2 regions of the Rahnella sp. CJA17(1/100) genome follow, and region 2 is predicted to be linked to the other one. Evidence: predicted binding sites of a transcription regulator. Region 2 holds the regulator's gene; the other holds the start of a gene.
The links. The regulator Fur, encoded in region 2, represses iron uptake genes when iron is present. The targets are predictions, from matches to a motif close to ATAATAATGAGAACNACTATCAA.
Positions count from the first base shown of each region.

Region 1: feoA (ferrous iron transporter A) is a predicted target of Fur. The motif match lies at 5,556-5,578, and genes of this name have one in related genera.

Region 1 covers NZ_CAWOJA010000003.1:74,130-81,347, forward strand. The annotation lists gene mdcH (malonate decarboxylase subunit epsilon) at 16-951, shown strand; gene AACU55_RS02065 (DUF4160 domain-containing protein) at 1,052-1,291, shown strand; gene AACU55_RS02070 (DUF2442 domain-containing protein) at 1,275-1,541, shown strand; gene AACU55_RS02075 (LysR family transcriptional regulator) at 1,521-2,441, opposite strand; gene AACU55_RS02080 (FeoC-like transcriptional regulator) at 2,510-2,749, opposite strand; gene feoB (Fe(2+) transporter permease subunit FeoB) at 2,758-5,076, opposite strand; gene feoA (ferrous iron transporter A) at 5,163-5,387, opposite strand; gene AACU55_RS02095 (Tex family protein) at 5,786-7,218, opposite strand, start outside.
Region 2 covers NZ_CAWOJA010000044.1:17,365-24,582, forward strand. The annotation lists gene glnS (glutamine--tRNA ligase) at 1-1,392, shown strand, start outside; gene chiP (chitoporin ChiP) at 1,871-3,241, shown strand; gene chiQ (ChiQ/YbfN family lipoprotein) at 3,255-3,590, shown strand; gene fur (ferric iron uptake transcriptional regulator) at 3,719-4,174, opposite strand; gene fldA (flavodoxin FldA) at 4,487-5,014, opposite strand; gene AACU55_RS16925 (methyl-accepting chemotaxis protein) at 5,436-7,100, shown strand; gene ybfE (LexA regulated protein) at 7,177-7,218, opposite strand, start outside.

The DNA of each region.
Region 1 (7,218 bases), on a different contig from region 2:
GAAGCAAGGAGCACGATGAAAATCTTATTTACCTTCCCCGGGCAAGGGCCGCAGGTGCCGCAAATGCTGCATCGCCTGCCGGATAACCCGCTCACGCATTCCCTCATTGAACAGGCCAGCCTCGCGCTGGATGAAGACGTTCTGCTGCTCGACAGCGCCGATGCTCTGCGTTCCACCCGCGCGGTACAACTGTGTTTACTGATTGCCGGTGTGGTCTGGGCAAAACAATGTCAGGCCGAAGGAATCGAAGCCGATTTTTGCAGCGGGCTGTCGATTGGCGCGTTTCCGGCGGCGGTGATTGCCGGTGCGCTCGACTATTGCGATGCTGTACGTCTGGTCGCACTGCGCGGTGAACTGATGCAACAGGCTTATCCGCAGGGCTTTGGCCTCTCGGCGATCACCGGCCTGCGTCAGATGCAGGTTGAAGATCTGGTGGCGCAGGTCAACAGCGCGGAATCACCGGTATATCTGGCGAATATTAACGCGGAAGATCAACTGGTAATTGCCGGCAGCGATGCCGCGATGGCGCAGGTGATGCAACTCGCTAAAGCGCAGGGCGCACAGAAAACCCATCAGCTGGCGGTCAGTGTGCCGTCACACTGTGCGCTGCTTGATCAGCCTGCGGCAAAACTGGTGGAGGCGTTTAAACAGATTCATATTTCCCGCCCGATCAGCGGTTATCTCAGCGGAACAACCGGGCGTGTGTACTGGCAACCGGAAAAAATCGCTGACGACCTGGCGATGAACATGGCCCGTACTGTCAACTGGCGTGACGCCATGGTTGCCGCGTATCAGCGCGATGTACGACTGGCAATTGAAATGCCGCCGGGCGCGGTGCTGAGCGGCCTGACACGCCGCGCGATGGAGCAGGGCGAAGCGCTGTCGTTATGCCAGTCGGGTATGCAGGTTGCGCGACGTCTCGCAACACGGTTACGGGAAAACGAACGCTGATTAAAGGCGTGATAGGTTGGTGATGCTACGGAATAAAAGCCTTTCCTGAGTGAAAGGTTTTTTGTTTTTATCGGACCGTTTATACAGGGAGGTCACCGCCATGCCAGTGATACTACGCTTTAAAAATTACCGTTTTTTCTTCTATTCCAATGAAGGAAATCCTCTTGAACCGCATCATATTCATGTAAGATCTGGTCAGAAAGAAGCCAAACTATGGCTTTCACCTGTTGCCCTATGTCGCCAGACAGGTTCTTCTGCCAAAGAGATCAGGGAAATTATAACGTTAACTAACGTTTATCAGACACTATTTCAAGGAGCATGGAATGAATATTTCGCCTAAAAGTGTTCGTTTTGATGAAAGTACAATGTGGGTGACTCTTGAAGATGGCCAGATCCTGACAGTGCCGCTGGCGCAATTTCCTGTTCTGCTGAACGCAACACCCGCACAGCGTCAGGATTGCGAAACCAGTGCTTATGGTTTGCATTGGGATGCTCTGGATGAAGATATTTCCATTGAGGGCTTAATCGTGGGAAAGCCGATCGCTAAACCGGCGACCCATACGAATGCGTCAGCGCTTTCTGCTCGCTAGCGCATACATCCGGCTTTCAGCGGCGAGGGCGAGCAGATTCGGGTCGTGCTCGCGGCTGTGTGGAAAGACCAGCGAAATGGTCTGGCGCATCTGGTAGGCTTCGGCCAGTGGCAGTAATTTCACCGTATTCTCATACACGCCTTTCATCCTGCCGGGAATCAGTGTGTAACCGACACCCGCCTGCACCAGACTCAGCATCGAGAAAATATCATTCACCCGCGTCACGATATCCGGTTCGAAACCGGCGACCTGAAAGGCTTCCTGAAAGCCGTGATAGGTGGCGAACCCTTCGGCCAGCGACACGAATTTCTTCTGTTTGTAATCGCGTAAATCCGCTGTGCCTTCTGAAATCAGTTCTGCGCTGGCCGGTGCGGCGAGGAAGATATCGTCCTGAAACAGCGGCAACTGATCGTAACGCTGGGCATCGACATTGGAATCACTGGTCGAAATCAGGATGGCATCCAGCTGACCGTCTTCCAGCTTGTGCAGTAAATCATTGTTGGACCCCATCACCAGTTCCAGTTCAAGCTCCGGACGGCGCAGTTTCAGCCCCATGATCAGGCGCGGAATGGTTTCCAGCGTCAGCGAATATAACGTGCCGACTTTCAGCCGCTTATCGCCAAAACCGGCGGCGCGCCGGGTCGCCAGGATACCGTGTTCCATTTGCTCGATGACCTGCGTCGCGTGCTCCAGCAGCGCTTCAGCCGCAGGCAGCGGCAGCAGATTGCGGCCACGATGGATAAACAGCGGGCAACGTAAGCCTTCTTCCAGTGAATGCAGGGCGCGATGCACGCTGACGCTGCTCAGACCGAGTTGTTCAGCAGTACGCGTGATGTTTTGCTTTTCCATATAAGCGAGGAAGATTTCGAGTTTACGGAAGGTGATTTCACTGTCGATCATGCAGGCTCCTGCGGGCGTAAACGAGGAGTGATGATAGCCGCGACGCGGCTATCAGGAAAGGCTTTGAATCAGTGTCGGGTGAGCTGATAGCTCACCGTGAGGCATTTCTTGCCGTCGGCGCAGCTTTTACAACTGCCGCTCAGACAACTGTCATCAGCTTCGACCACTTCTGCTTTGCGCATGGCGACCAGCCGTTCAAGCATCGCCTGCACCAGCGGTTGTGGTGCATTAAGCTGATGGCTGAGCTGGCGGGCATCTGCCCGCCCGGCCAGTGCGAGACTGTCGCGAACCTGAATCAGACTGGTCATCTCATCTCCTAGTGGCAATCGCTGCCGGTAGCGGGTTTACAACAGGCCGCCACATTGCGCGGTTGCAGATGAACGCTGACCCGGCTGCGGGCTTTGCGCAGGGCGGTTAAGACGAGGGCATTGAAAATCAGGACGATCAGGATAATGCCCGCGCTGTGTGCCGGATGCGTGCTGAACGTTGCCGCCTGATAGAACAGGGTTGCCAGTGAGTACGCCACGTTTAGCCCCCAGAAGATCGAGAACGTCATCCAGCTACGGCTGGTTTCACGGGCAATCGCCCCCATCACCGAGACGCAAGGCACGTAAAGCAATACAAAGATCAGGTAGCTGTAAGCCGAAATCGCCGAACCAAATTTGGTGCTCATGACGCCCATTGAGCTGACGCCCATTTCGCCGTCGCCTTTGCTGGCTTCGATCGGGTTCGACAGCACGCTGATGCTGAAGGTATCTTTCAGACCCTGCCAGGTTTCTTTCACCGCGCCGCCCAGTTCATCGAACAGGTTGAAGCTGGCCGCATCGAAGGCTTCATTGGTGATGTGTTCGGCGGTATATAGCGTGTTCAGCGTACCGACCACCACCTCTTTTGCCATCGCACCGGTGACCAGACCCACGGTCGCCTGCCAGTTGTCAGGATGTACGCCCATCGGCGAGAGCACCGGTGTCAGCACTTTACTGACTGACGCCAGCGCCGAGTCATTGATGTTATCCACCGCCTTGCCGCTGAACGAGAAACTGTTCAGTGCGCCGATGAAAATACTGGCAATCACGATTACCTTACCGGCGCGCAGTACGAAACCTTTCAGACGTTGCCATGTTTGCAGCAGCAGGCTTTTCAGGTGCGGTACGTGATACACCGGCAGTTCCATCACAAACGGCGAGGCTTCGCCGCGCATGATGGTGTATTTCAGCAGCAGTCCGGTCAGGATAGCGACCACGATGCCCAACAGATACAGCGAGAACACCACGGATGCGCCGTCCTGCCCGAAAAAGGCCGCAGAGAACACCGCAAAAATCGCCAGACGTGCGCCGCATGACATGAACGGCGCCATCATCACGGTGATCAGCCTTTCACGCGGCGCATCCAGCGTGCGGGCACCCATAATAGACGGCACGTTACAGCCGAAACCGACAATCAGTGGCACGAAGGATTTACCCGGCAGGCCGAGCGACTGCATCAGCCTGTCCATGACGAACGCGGCACGCGCCATATAACCGGAGTCTTCAAGGAACGACAGGAACAGATACATCATGCCGATTTGTGGCACCAGCGGCAGCACGGTATTGATACCGCCACCCAGCCCCTGTGCCAGAAAAATGGTCAGCCATTGCGGGAAATGCAGGGTAAAGCCAATCCACTGCATGCCCTGAATGAAAATCGCAGCGGAGCCGATATCGAAAATCGGCTGCAACGCACCACCGATGTTGATGGCCAGCACGAACATCAGATACATCACCAGCAGGAAAATCGGTACGCCCAGAAAGCGGTTGAGGATCACGCGATCGAGCACCTGCGTCAGTTTATTCGGCGCCGTAAGGTGGGAGTTGCTGATCTCTGCGCAAAGCGCCGCGATGCTCTGATAACGCGCATCGGCGATCAGCAGTGCCGGATCGTCCAGTTTCTGCTCAGCCAGCCGGGCTTTCACCTGCGGCAATAATGCCTGTGCGTTGCCTGCGTGCGTCTGGCTATAAATATCCCCTTCAAGAATTTGCAGTGCCAGCCAGCGGCGTTGTTGCAGCGCCATGGCTGGCGGCATTTCGGCGGCCAGGACATCGACTTCCTGTTGTAAAACCGGATGATATTGCACACGTTCCAGCACAGCCACTTGTGGCAATTCGTCGATGGCGGCTTTCAGTTCTTTGATGCCGCTGGCACGGGTAGAAACCAGCGCCACCACCGGGCAACCCAGACGAGCAGACAGCGCAGGGATATCAATATTGATGTTCTGTATTTTGGCGATATCCAGCATGTTCAGCGCCACGATGCATGGCACGCCCAGTTCCAGCAGTTGCAGTGTCAGGTATAAATTGCGCTCGAGGTTTGAGGCATCGACGACGTTGATCATCAGATCCGCGTCGCCACTCAGAATGTAATGGCAGGCAATTTGTTCATCGAGCGAAGTTTGCTCGGAAATGGTGGTCAGGGAATAGGTACCCGGTAAATCCACCAGCGTAATCTGGTGCGCTGCGGTGGCAAACTGACCTTCTTTGCGCTCGACGGTCACGCCAGCCCAGTTACCGACACGCTGGCGTGAACCGGTTAACTGATTGAAAAGCGTGGTCTTACCTGAGTTTGGGTTACCAATCAGGCCGATCGTTAATGGTTTCATTCGATAAAATCTACGTGTCAGAAAAGGTAAACATGCAAGCCCGGGGCCGCCGCGAAAAATGAACTGTCAAAGGCCTGATGTTGGGATCAGGCCATCATCTCGAGCTGGAGGAGATCGAGGTCTTTTCTGCGGACGACGAGGCTGGTACGGCGGGTTTCGATTTGTACCGGATCACCCATCGGCGCAACGCGGATAATGTTGAAAAATGACCCCGGTAACATCCCGAGTGACAACAGTTTCTGCCGGTAAGCCGGGCTGATTTCGTGTGAAAAGCCGGTAATTTTATAAGCACGTTTTGATTGAAGTTGCATAGTTCCTCGCGAAGCATTCAGGCATTTTGGGGGCAGCGTGACAAAGGTTACGCCGCGCTTCCGTGCCCGGTGATCTCACTTAACTGCGAAATATTGCTCAGAAATTGTCCATGGTGCGAAATTGTCAGCCTGTGGCTGACGGCGTATTGAATACGCAAAGAAGTACAAACGAGAATAGTTATCATAATTAGTACGCGTGTGGAGACAAAAGAAAAGAGGGGGTGCCTCTTCACGGGAATCTCCACCGCGTCGCTATCGTATGCCTGCCGGATGGCCGATTTATTGATTTACCTCAGTGATTGATTCATTAAGACAGAGTTTAAAAAGTGTCGAAAAAAGATACATAAAAAAAGCCGCTGGATATCAGCGGCTTTGGTGTGGCGGGGAAAAACGAAGAATTAACGTTTTTTGCCGAGCGCGGCGGCCAGAGCATCGGCCATCGCGTTATTGCCTGCTGGCGCGGCATTGTGGCCCGACGGTTTGTTTGGCGCGTGGCGTTTCTGATTGTCTCGTGAATCTGACGCTGGCGCGGAAGAACGGCGCGCGGGTGCTTCGCCCGGTTGCTCGTCCAGTCGCATGGTCAGCGCGATACGTTTGCGTTGCAGATCGACTTCCATCACTTTGACTTTGACGATGTCGCCCGCTTTCACCACCGTGTGGGGATCTTCGACGAATTTGTTCGCCAGTGACGAGATGTGAACCAGGCCGTCCTGATGGACACCAATATCGACGAACGCACCAAAGTTGGTGACGTTAGTGACAGAGCCTTCGAGGATCATGCCCGGCATCAGGTCGTTCATGGTTTCCACGCCCTCGGCAAAGGTCGCGGTTTTAAACTCTGGACGCGGATCGTGCCCCGGTTTTTCCAGCTCTTTGATAATGTCGGTGACCGTCGGCACACCGAACTGCTCATCGGTGAATTCGCTGGCTTTCAGGCCGCGCAGCACATTGGAATCGCCCATCAGTTCTTTCAGCGCCAGCTGTGTTGCCGCCAGAATGCGTTCCACTACCGGATAGGTTTCCGGGTGAACTGTCGAGGCATCAAGCGGGTTGTCGCCGTGGTTGATACGCAGGAAGCCCGCGCATTGCTCAAAGGCTTTTGGCCCCAGACGGCTGACTTTCAGCAACTGTTCGCGGTTACGGAACTGACCGTTTTCGTCGCGCCAGTTAACGATATTCTGCGCCATCATGCGTGTCAGACCGGCCACGCGGGTCAGCAGGGGAACGGATGCAGTATTGAGATCGACACCCACGGCGTTCACACAGTCTTCGACCACGGTATCGAGTTTTTTCGCCAGCTGAGACTGGCTGACGTCGTGCTGATACTGACCAACACCGATGGATTTCGGGTCGATTTTCACCAGTTCAGCCAGCGGATCTTGCAGACGTCGCGCAATGGAAACAGCACCACGAATCGAAACGTCCAGATCCGGGAATTCCAGCGCCGCCAGTTCGGAGGCGGAATACACCGATGCACCGGCTTCACTGACAATCACTTTCTGCGCTTTTACCGCCGGGAACTGTTTTTGCAGCTCAAGGAAGAAACGCTCGGTCTCGCGGGACGCGGTGCCATTACCGATCGCCACCAGTTCGACATTATGTTTGATGCACAGCGCGGCAACCTGTTGTGCGGCTTTTGCAGCCTGACCGGTATGGGGATAAACGGTATCGATATCCACCAGTTTGCCGGTGTTATCCACAACGGCGACTTTTACACCGGTACGTAAACCCGGATCCAGACCCATAGTGGCGCGCATACCGGCGGGGGCGGCCATCAGCAAATCGTGCATGTTGCGGGCAAAAACGTTGATCGCTTCATCTTCGGCGCGTT
Region 2 (7,218 bases):
AGCGGCGATATTCATTACTCCTCGGACTATTTTGATCAACTGCATGCTTATGCGCTTGAACTGATCAACAAAGGTCTGGCGTATGTTGATGAACTGTCTCCTGACCAGATCCGTGAATATCGCGGTTCCCTGACGTCGCCGGGTAAAAACAGCCCGTACCGCGATCGCACCGTGGAAGAGAACATTGCGTTATTTGAAAAAATGCGTAACGGTGAGTTCGCCGAAGGCGCTGCGTGTCTGCGTGCAAAAATCGATATGGCCTCGCCATTCTTTGTCATGCGTGATCCGGTTCTGTACCGTATTAAATTCGCAGAACATCACCAGACCGGTAAAAAATGGTGCATCTATCCGATGTACGATTTCACCCACTGCATTTCCGATGCGCTGGAAGGGATTACCCATTCGCTGTGTACGCTGGAATTCCAGGATAACCGTCGTCTGTACGACTGGGTTCTGGATAATATTTCTATTCCATGCCACCCGCGTCAGTACGAATTCTCCCGTCTGAATCTCGAATACTCCATCATGTCCAAGCGCAAGCTGAACCTGCTGGTGACCGAGAAGATTGTTGAAGGCTGGGATGACCCGCGCATGCCGACCGTTTCAGGTCTGCGTCGCCGGGGCTATACCGCGGCGTCTATCCGTGAATTCTGCCGTCGTATCGGCGTTACCAAGCAGGATAACAACGTCGAAATGATGGCGCTGGAATCTTGCATCCGTGACGATCTCAACGAGAACGCACCGCGCGCCATGGCGGTTATCAATCCGGTTAAAGTGATCATTGAAAACTTTACCGGTGATGATGTGCAGATGGTGAAGATGCCGAATCATCCGGGCAAACCGGAAATGGGCACCCGCGAAGTGCCGTTTACCCGTGAGATTTACATTGATCAGGCTGATTTCCGCGAAGAAGCCAACAAGCAGTACAAACGTCTGGTGTTGGGCAAAGAAGTGCGCCTGCGTAATGCGTATGTGATCAAAGCAGAACGTATCGAGAAAGACGAGGAAGGGAATATCACCACTATCTTCTGTTCTTACGATATCGACACGCTGAGCAAAGATCCTGCCGATGGCCGCAAGGTGAAAGGCGTGATCCACTGGGTGTCCGCGTCTGAAGGTAAACCTGCTGAGTTCCGCCTGTATGACCGTCTGTTCAGCGTCGCAAACCCGGGCCAGGCGGAAGACTTCCTGACCACCATCAACCCGGATTCCCTGGTGATTTCCCACGGTTTCGTGGAGCCATCACTGGTGGCTGCACAGGCTGAAATCAGCCTGCAGTTTGAGCGTGAAGGTTACTTCTGTGCCGACAACCGCTACTCAAGTGCTGAACATCTGGTGTTTAACCGTACCGTTGGCCTGCGTGATACCTGGGAAAGCAAACCCGTCGCGTAAGCCCTCAGTATGAGGTAACAAAAACGCAGTTCAGGCTGCGTTTTTTTTCGCCTGTTATTCTTGTCAGAGATGCCTTTTGTTTTTCGTCGCGAATTAATGTATTTCCTATGCTTACTTTTAAAACGTTGTGCCACAGCCGTTCATATTGCTGAAACGTTTAAATTGTAAGATGATTTTGTTTAATCATCTGTTTTAATTATGTATTATTGTAGCCCACTGCTTTAATCCTTTCCTGCATACCTCTGTAATACTTTTTCATCTTTATGTGCACTTTGTCATATTTCGATAATTAATGATTAATTACTCATTGATAATTCGTGTCGCGAAAAATACTCTTGATGTTGATTTAACCGGTTACGCCTCTGGCGACCGCTTTTTATACCCGTTTGGGTTTTGCTCGTTTTTTTAGTCAACATGAGGAATCTCTATGCACAAGCACCGTAACAGGGGCAGGGGATCGGCTTACCTGAAACCTGCCATGTATTCTCTCGCCGGCACCTTACTGGGTGGCGGAATGATGTTTTCACAAGAGACCAAAGCAGCCGGTTTTATTGATGATTCCACACTGACCGGCGGTGTGTACTACTGGCAGCGTGAACGTGACCGCAAGGACATGGATCCGGCGAGTGACCACTACAAAGACTATACAACCAACCTTTCGCATTCTACCGCTAACCTGAACCTCGATTTTTCTTCCGGCTATGCCTGGGACATGTTTGGTATTGATATCGCAGCCTTTACGGCGATTGAAATGGCCGAGAGCAGCGAGAGCGGCCATCCCAACGAAATCGCCTTTTCCAACAGCAACCGCGCCTACGACGAAGATTATTCCGGGGATAAAAGTGGGGTCAGTCTTTATAAGGCAGCCGGTAAATTCAAATACGGCGGATTCTGGGGGCACGCAGGGTATATTCAGCCTACCGGACAGACGCTGATCGCACCGCACTGGAGCTTTATGCCGGGTACGTATCGCGGTGCGGAAGCCGGTTATAAACACGATTTCGGTGACCCGGGTGAACTGAGTTTCTCCTATATGTGGGCTGATGAATATAAATCGCCGTGGCATCTGGAAATGGATGATTTCCGCCAGAATGACAAGAAAACCGGCGTTTCTTATATTCATTCGCTCGGTGCGAAATATGATTTTAAAAATGACTTCGTACTGGAAGGCGCATTTGGCCAGGCTGAAAGTTATGTCGATCAGTATTTTGCTAAAGCCTCGTACAAAATGGATCTGCTGGGTAATCCGCTGACCACCAGCTATCAGTTCTATGGCGCAGAAGACCGCATCAGTGACAAGAATGATCCGAACAGTCTGTATGACGGTCTGGCATGGCTGCAGGCGCTGACTTTCGGCTATACCACCGGGCAGTTTAACTGGCGTCTGGAAGGGACGATGGTGAAAGCGGAAGGGAATCAGGGTTACTTCCTGCAACGTATGACCCCGACCTATTCCTCTTCAAACGGTCGTCTTGACGTGTGGTGGGATAACCGTTCTGACTTCAACGCCAACGGTGAGAAAGCCGTGTATGCCGGCGTGCTTTATGATCTGGCGAAATGGGATTTACCGGGCTTAGCGGTAGGTGGTTCGTACGTCTATGCGTGGGATGCCAAACCGAGCACCAACGCCGCTTACGACCAGAGCCAGCGCCTGAAAGAAAGCGCCTGGAGTCTGGATGCGCTGTACACCATTCAGGAAGGTCGCGCGAAAGGGACGTTGTTCAAACTGCATTACACCCAGTACGACAACCACTCTGATCTTCCTAGCTGGAGTGGCGGGTACGGCAACATATTCCAGGATGAAAAAGACGTGAAATTCATTGTCATCGCTCCATTCACTATTTTCTGAGGTCGTTATGTCGATGAATAAATTACTGATGATTGTGATGTCGTCCGTGCTTCTGGCTGGTTGTGCACCTACCGCCGATCAGGCACAAATATCCCAAACGCGGGAAGATTACCGTGCCTGTATCAATACGTCAGAAGGCAATCCGGACAAACTGGCATCCTGCGAGGTGTTACTGAATAAACTGAAACAGGAAAAAGCCCACCAGCAATTTGCAGAACAGGAGACGGTGCGCGTGGTGGATTACCAGCGATGTCTGACGGCGCGTAAAACTGGCGACGGTCAGGCATATGCTGCTGATTGCGGGAAAATATGGCAGGAAATAAAAACGAACAATTCACCTAAGCCGTGAATCTCAGCAGCGAAACATGCCCCGGCTTGCCGGGGTTTTTTATGCCTGCTATCCGGGCTCAATCTGCATCGATATCAGACATAAAAAAACCGCTTTTCAGCGGTTAATTTAGTCAAAGCCTGTGCAGATTACTGCGCAGGTTTATCGTTGTGCAAAGAGTCATCTTCGCGGCAATCGCCTGCTTCACAGTGACCGTACAAATACAGGCTGTGGTTGGTGAGCTTGATACCGTGTTTCTTAGCAATCTCACGCTGACGACCTTCAATATATTCGTCACGGAATTCGATCACACGACCGCAATCCAGACAGATCAGGTGGTCGTGGTGATGTTGCTGGGTCAGTTCGAATACGGACTTGCCGCCTTCGAAGTTATGACGGGTGACAATACCGGCGTCGTCAAACTGGTTCAGAACGCGGTAAACCGTCGCCAGGCCAATTTCTTCACCCATATCAATCAGTTGCTTGTAAAGATCTTCCGCACTAACGTGATGACCTTCCGGCGCTTGCAGCACTTCCAGGATTTTGAGGCGCGGAAGCGTGACTTTTAAGCCGGCTTTCTTCAGTGCGGTGTTGTTGTCAGTCATGCGGATTCAGTCCTGTTACTATGTGCTAATCAAGTTGAGGCATGCAGCCTGTGGCATCGGCGGCACAAAATTATTCGTTTAGTCTCTTCGTTTAACGCAATGTGCCAATTCTCGTCAACGACAGCCTGTTAATAAAGATCACAAATTGCCGGTCACATTTGGAATGCAACGACTTGATCAATAGAAAAAACAGAGGAACTCAGTGTACCTTGATACGACCGAAAGTTACAATTTTGTAGCAGTTAAATTGTTAATTTCAGTAATAGTTTGGCCCTTCAATTGTAGAATAAATCCTCAGGGCCAACAGGGTTTTTAGCCAATAATTTCAGAAAGGCTAAGTTCTTCTGTGATCTGTTTCACCCAGGCATCAACACGTTCGCTGGTCAGTTCGGGCTGACGATCTTCGTCAATTGCCAGTCCTATGAAGTGCTTATCATCCGCCAGGCCTTTAGATGCTTCAAAGTGGTAACCTTCGGTAGGCCAATGTCCGACAATCACTGCGCCGCGTGGCTCAATGATATCGCGCACGGTGCCCAGCGCATCGCAGAAATATTCGGCGTAGTCTTCCTGGTCACCGCAACCAAACAGTGCCACCAGCTTACCTTCGAAATCTATCTCTTCCAGCGTTGGGAAAAAGTCGTCCCAGTCACACTGCGCTTCACCGTAATACCAGGTTGGAATGCCGATAAGCAAAATATCGAATTTTTCCAGATCCTCTTTGCTGCTCTTCGCAATGTCATGCACCTCTGCAACATCTTTACCCAATTGCTTCTGGATCATTTTTGCGATGTTTTCGGTGTTACCTGTATCGGATCCAAAGAAGATACCTACAACGGCCATAAGATTACCTAACCTCTTGTTCTCAATGAAGTGCTCTGCAACGCAGGCAATAATAATGCAGATGATAGCAAACTCGTGCGGCGGAGAATATGCTTCTGCTCGCCTTCTTAACTGGGAAATAAGTTTATCGGGCAATATTTTTAAGTGTTATCGCCTTTGTGTGCTTTCACCCGCGGCGAATTAACCTCAGGCTTAATAAGGTCAAAAGCAAGTTTGAGAAATAAGTCGTCACAATACTAAATTTCGAGAACATTCCGCCGATAGATGATTCGGGAGCAATCTCAACATAATAAAGAAATCGATGCCCGGAGAGGTGTTCAAACATGTCCTGGGGCACTTGCCTGCTGGTTACCTGTCTTGATTCTCCGCATCCCCGTCAATCCTCAGGCCAGAAACAGACATGTTTCGAGAGAGGCATATCGTGCAGTTTTTAAAAAATATCACCATCAGGGCCGCTTTATTAACCATTCTTGGCATCTTTTGCGTCATGTGGGCAGGTGTTTCCCTTTACACCGTCACCTCACTGGACACACTGACCCAAAATACCAAAAATAGTACCGAGCTGGTCAACAATATGGCGCTGATCAATAAAGGAAATGATCAGTATTTTCGTACCGTGACGCGCCTGAGCCGCGCCGTGGCACAGCTTCAGGCCGATCCGTCAAAAGGTCCGGAAATTTTTGATACCGCCAAACAATCACTCAGTGGGCTGACGCAGGCTCTGGCCAGTTTTAAAGCGGCACCGCATCCGGGGCTGGAAGATTCCTCCGTGCAGGAATTAATCACCAGTTGGGAAAATCTGATCACGCAGGGCGTCACGCCATTGTTCGACGCAGCCCGCAGCAAAAATACGGAGTCCTATAACCAGCTAGCCAATTCCACCGTACCTGCACTGAGCCGCAGCTTTGGCTCATCGATGGAGAAAGTCAGCGGTCAGATCGCTGTCGATTTTGATGCGGCACAACGGCAATCCACCCATCTGACGTCATTTAGCAAAGTGATTCTGCTGACGGCATTTGGTATCGGGCTGGTGATTTTATTGCTGACTGACCGTTATCTGGTGATGGCGCTGGTGAAGCCGCTGGATAAAATCCGCGGTCACTTCGCGGTGATCGCCAGCGGCGATCTGACGTTTTATCTGGAAGAATTCGGTAAAAACTGCGCCGGTAAGCTGATTCCGTTGCTGAACGAGATGCAGTTGAGCCTGGTCAATACCGTTCAGACCATCCGCAACTGCACCAATCACATCTATCAGGGCGCGTCAGAAATTTCAGCCGGGAACAACGATTTGTCTTCCCGTACGGAAGAACAGGCGTCGGCGCTGGAAGAAACCGCTGCCAGCATGGAAGAACTGACGGCTACCGTTAAACACAATGCCGATAACGCGCATCACGCCAGCCAGCTGGTGATGGAGGCTTCCACCACCGCGCAGAAGGGCGGCAACATCGTGGCAGACGTGGTCAGCACCATGAAAGATATCTCCGGCAGCTCGAAGAAAATTGCTGAAATCACTTCTGTGATTAACAGCATCGCTTTCCAGACCAACATTCTGGCGCTGAATGCTGCCGTCGAAGCGGCACGTGCGGGCGAGCAGGGGCGCGGTTTTGCAGTGGTTGCCAGCGAAGTGCGCAATCTTGCACAACGCAGTGCGCAGGCGGCGAAAGAAATCGAGCAGCTTATCAGCGAATCGGTTTCCCGCGTCGACAGCGGTTCGAAATTGGTTGAAAACGCCGGTCAGACGATGAATGAAGTGGTGCGCTCAATTACGCATGTCACTGACATCATGGCGGAAATCGCCTCTGCATCCGATGAGCAAAGCAAAGGAATCAGTCAGGTGGCGGTTGCCGTCACAGAAATGGACAGCGTCACACAGCAGAACGCCGCGCTGGTAGAACAGGCGTCGCAGGCTGCGGTATCACTGGAAGAGCAGGCTTCATTGCTGAACAATGCCGTTGCTACGTTCAAACTTAAAGATAGCGTGACGAGCGTCGGTTCACGTCCGGCGAAGTCAATTTCCGCACCGTTATTGCGTCCGGATACCAGCATGCTTTCGGCGAAAAGTGCTGAAAACTGGGAAACGTTCTGAGCAGGAAGACGTGAATTAATATGGAATAAGTAAGAAAAAACAAACGGGTAGCCTGAGAGGGTTACCCGCTTTTCAATCAGCCTTCATGACCGTTAAGATGCGACAGCAGCATCTCTTC